2 regions of the Veillonella sp. T14073-2 genome follow, and region 2 is predicted to be linked to the other one. Evidence: a T-box and tRNA genes for the amino acid it is inferred to sense, from the RefSeq annotation. Region 2 holds a T-box; the other holds one or more tRNA genes.
What was found. The T-box of region 2 lies ahead of thrS (threonine--tRNA ligase). A T-box ahead of a tRNA ligase gene usually reads a tRNA of that ligase, here a tRNA-Thr.

Region 1: it encodes a tRNA-Thr, which carries the amino acid that the T-box ahead of thrS (threonine--tRNA ligase) is inferred to sense. The anticodon was not compared.

What each region holds. Positions count from the first base shown of each region.
Region 1 is NZ_PPDC01000001.1:142,363-144,855, forward strand. Features, by position in the region: gene tuf (elongation factor Tu) at 1-451, opposite strand, end outside; tRNA gene VCHSUH04_RS00770 (tRNA-Met) at 693-769, opposite strand; tRNA gene VCHSUH04_RS00775 (tRNA-Thr) at 775-850, opposite strand; tRNA gene VCHSUH04_RS00780 (tRNA-Met) at 883-958, opposite strand; tRNA gene VCHSUH04_RS00785 (tRNA-Tyr) at 964-1,048, opposite strand; tRNA gene VCHSUH04_RS00790 (tRNA-Thr) at 1,058-1,133, opposite strand; gene brxF (BREX-3 system P-loop-containing protein BrxF) at 1,488-1,952, opposite strand; gene VCHSUH04_RS00800 (hypothetical protein) at 1,981-2,493, opposite strand, start outside.
Region 2 is NZ_PPDC01000006.1:642,743-645,235, forward strand. Features, by position in the region: gene thrS (threonine--tRNA ligase) at 1-1,264, opposite strand, end outside; T-box leader at 1,340-1,572, opposite strand; gene VCHSUH04_RS06580 (hypothetical protein) at 1,686-2,493, opposite strand, start outside.

The sequences.
Region 1 (2,493 bases), on a different contig from region 2:
CTACTAATTCGATCAATTCTTCATCGTCAACCATGTCAGCTTTGTTCAAGAATACTACGATTGCAGGAACACCAACTTGGCGAGCCAACAAGATGTGTTCGCGAGTTTGAGGCATAGGGCCGTCAGCTGCGGAACATACCAAGATAGCGCCGTCCATTTGAGCCGCACCAGTGATCATGTTTTTAACATAGTCAGCATGGCCTGGACAGTCAACGTGTGCATAGTGACGGTTTTCAGTTTCGTATTCAACGTGTGCAGTGTTGATTGTGATACCGCGTTCACGTTCTTCTGGAGCTTTATCGATCATGCTGTAATCTTGGAAATCAGCTTGGCCTTTTTCAGCCAATACTTTAGTGATTGCAGCTGTCAAAGTAGTTTTACCATGGTCAACGTGACCGATTGTACCAATGTTAACATGCGGTTTCGTACGTTCAAATTTTTCTTTTGCCATTAGGATTGTATCCTCCTTCACAAAAACAAATTACATTCTAGTATTAATATAATATATTAACCCTAATTTATCAATGGAATATAAGATTCCCTTATACATTATTATACCATATATAGAAAAACTTCTAAAAATACAAATATTCTTCTAAAATAAAAAAACTGACAAATGTAATCCTTACACTCATCAGCTTCAATTTATATTTTATGGAGAAATAAAAAATCCTCACCAATGTGAGGTTTAATGGTGGCGGCACACGGATTTGAACCGCGGACACACCGGGTATGAACCGATTGCTCTAGCCAACTGAGCTATGCCGCCATGTATGGAGCTAGTGACCGGGATTGAACCGGTGACCTTATCCTTACCAAGGATACGCTCTGCCGACTGAGCTACACCAGCACAATGAACGATCATTTCACTGTGAATTTTTGTGGTTGCGGGGACAGGACTTGAACCTGCGACCTTCGGGTTATGAGCCCGACGAGCTACCAACTGCTCCACCCCGCTATAAATGGTGGAGGGAGAAGGATTCGAACCTTCGAAGTCGAAGACGGCAGATTTACAGTCTGCTCCCTTTGGCCGCTCGGGAATCCCTCCAAAATAAAATGGAGCTGGCGATAGGAATTGAACCCACAACCTGCTGATTACAAGTCAGCTGCTCTACCAATTGAGCTACGCCAGCATCATTACGACAAGATGTATTTTATCATCCGTCCCACTAAGTGTCAAGAACTTTTTAAAAACTTTTTTGAAGTTTTTTTCGTTCACTGCGGTATCCCTTAGTGCTTAATCATAATAACATGAAACGATACCCTATGCAAGTATTTTTTCTAAACTTTTTAAACTTCATTTTTTCCTCATCGGCAATCATAGATAAAGATAGATAATTGCAAATATAGCCACTATTATCCGATAGTACCCAAAGAGATACCCAAAATGAGGGCAATTATATATTGTTCCATGATATCCACCTACCTTTTATATGCGGTCATACTCATGGCAATATATAATGCCCTCAACAATCAATATAACTCTATTAATCAATAACCATAACACGATCAGGTTTAGTAATTGTTACAACCGCATGTTTTGGATCATTATTGTGTTCTAAGTATAATTGATCACCTTCAAGATGACCACGCCAACCTACAACAATCGGATATGTTTTACTAATAGTCTTTAATAGTTCAAGAGGATTTAAATTTAAAATTGGTGCAAATAACACATTGATGCCATCAATAAGAACCACTTCTGTATCACTACGACTTAATGCACGACGAATTACTTCTTCTGCAAGTTGTGGTCTTTCATCACGAGGCACTAACAAAAACTCTTCTTCAATAAGTTGTTTTGCTTCTAAGTACTTCCACCCTTTTTGCTCAGATAACTCACGGATTAATAAACTTTTACCAGAACCAGGACCACCAACGATAAACAATATACGTTCATCATCACCTTGAATTTGTTCCCAACGTTCTCTTACATCTTGAACTGTAACCATATCCCTTGCCTCCTCGCTGTAACCGTTCCTACTTAACTGGACGGTCAGATAACATAACGGATTTGATATATTGGTTTTTATCATCTAGGGCAAACTGTAAATATGAGTCGCTTGCCGCTGGATTTTTATATTCATATACAGTAGATGTGCCCGCATTTGTTGTAGATTCAACAATACGAGTAGGCATACCATATACAAAGAGCAATAAGTATTTAGTATCCCCCATCGCAATACCGCGACGAGTAGGCGTGTAAATATTTAATAGAACACGATTGATGAGATTTTTTTTATCAACACTCACGCCATATTCGTTATATCCAATAAATGTGGACCCAAACAACATACCTTGATGTTTCCAATCATTATTGGGATCATTAACAAAATAATCATTTAATTTATAGCCACGCAACACAAAATCATCAGCAGTCAATTTACCTGCTTGAAAATCATATACTGGAGCTTTAGGCAATCCAAATCTTGGCCATACTTGACCACTAATCATATCAACAGCCTCTACATTGCTTTGTTTGATGGTGAAAGC
Region 2 (2,493 bases):
TAGACAATTCCACATGATATTTTAAACCGAATTGGCTATAAATACGGTCGAACAATTCGATAACTTTCATCAATTCAGATTGCATTTGATCTGGCAACATGAATACATGCGCATCATCTTGTGTGAATGCACGTACACGGAATAAGCCGTGTAAAGCACCGGACAATTCATGACGGTGAACTAAACCAAGTTCAGCATAACGTAATGGGAAGTCGCGATAGGAATGCATTTCGTTTTGGTAAACCAAAATACCGCCTGGGCAGTTCATTGGTTTAATTGCATATTCTTCATCATCGATGATTGTAGTGTACATGTTTTCACGGTAATGGAACCAGTGACCAGATGTTTCCCATAATTGTTTATTTAAGATGATTGGTGTACGAATTTCTTCGTAATCGAATTCATGGTGAACTTCACGCCAGAAGTTTTCCAATTCGTTGCGAAGAGCCATACCTTTTGGTAAGAAGAATGGGAAGCCAGGACCTTCTTCTTTGATAACGAACAAGCCAAGTTCTTTACCAAGTTTACGATGGTCGCGTTTAGCTGCTTCTTCAAGCAAGTGAAGGTATGCATCAAGTTCTTCTTTCTTTTCAAATGCTGTACCGTAAATACGTTGCAACATTTTATTCTTTTCATCGCCGCGCCAGTATGCACCTGCAATGCTTTGTAATTTGAAAGCTTTTACCTTACCAGTAGATGCCACGTGAGGACCTGCACAAAGATCGATGAAGTCGCCTTGCGCATAGCAAGAGATAACAGCATCTTCAGGAAGATCTTCAATCAATTCTACCTTGTAATCTTCGTTTTTAGATTTGAAGAACTCGATAGCTTCTTGACGAGACATTACAGATTTAGTGATAGGCAAGTTTTCTTTCACAATACGGCTCATTTCCTTTTCGATTTTGCCTAAATCTTCAGGAGTCAAAGTATGTTCCATATCGATATCATAGTAGAAACCTTTATCGATAGCAGGACCGATAGCCAATTTAGCTTCAGGCCATAAGCGTTTTACCGCTTGAGCCAAGATATGAGATGCTGTGTGGCGCAAAGTATGTTTACCACCATCTTCTTCGAATGTTAAGAACGCTACTTCAGAACCATCGACTAATTCTTCGCGAAGGTCTGTTAATTCACCATTTACGTTTGCAGCTAGTACTTTTTTAGCCAAGCTGTTAGATAATTGTTTTACTGCTTCCCCAAGAGTAGTGCCAGCAGCGTATTCCTTTGCACTACCATCAGGTAAAATGATTTTTACATCTGCCATTTTAATTTCCTCCAATTTATTATCTAGGATAGACTGAATTTTTGTAATAAAAAAAAGACCCTCTATCCCTACAAAACAAGGGACGAAGATCATTCGCGGTTCCACCCTAGTTAACTACCTATACGAATATATGTGTATAGTTAATTCACTTCATTAAGCCCGATAACGGTGGCGGCCGTATTTGCCTACTTAGGTTCGACAAATCAGTTTAAAGGGGGTAACTCTGATATATGTGTAAGGCATTTCCAGCATCTGCCTCTCTCTGGTACACAGGGATATGAGAATCATGTCCTTTGCATAACTTTTACTAGATTATAGTATCACAGGGAATTAAAAAATTCAATACGGTTCAACAGTAAATTTCATAAATCTTATATATAACAAAACGGCCCGAGTATATCGAGCCGTTTGATATTGTATATTAGCGTTTGAAGTTTGTAGACAACATAGCACCAATTACTTTTTCCAATTTGCTATTGGAAAGGTCTGGGCCTTTGTAGAGTGTTAAAAGTACATCGTTAGAGTTATCTTGTTTAGAAACCATCATAACACCGCTACCGCGAGCACCGTTATCATCATAGTCTTTTGCTACGATAACGAGGTTCAAGTAATGATCCTTCATGTATGTGTACACTTTGCTTGTACGGGCAGAAGAACCAATCATTTTTGCCATGCTCATGCCACGGTTAAATACGATTGTATTTGCATTATGAGGATTTGCTGCTAATTGTTGTTTTTCCTCTTCATTTAAAGGCATGAGGTTTACCATGAGGGAGTCACCCATTTTACCACGGAACATAGCTGGCATTGTTTCACGCACGTCTTCAGGAATACCTGTGTCAGCAGTCAATTTTAATTCTTTAGGAACAGTCATATATAGAACGCCCTTGCTGTTTCGGCCTACCGCTGTTGTACTGAGGTCTACGGCGCTAAGCATAATAGAATCTTTAATAGTGGCTACTTGATTTGCCAATGGCTTTTCAGGAATGCCACGGCTTGCCAATTGTACGTCACCAGATTTAGTTTTTTTCAAGGTTTCTACATTCCAGTTAGCACCTTTTTTGTCAGCATCGCTAGCCTCTGTGAAAGCATTCGCCCCATCTTTTGTGCCTACATACACGTACGTTTGAGCTGGGATAATTGTATCTGGCGCACCAGTTTTATTGAACGCTGCACCATATACAACATTAGGAATCACAGTGGAGCCAACTTGTAAATTATTGTTAGTT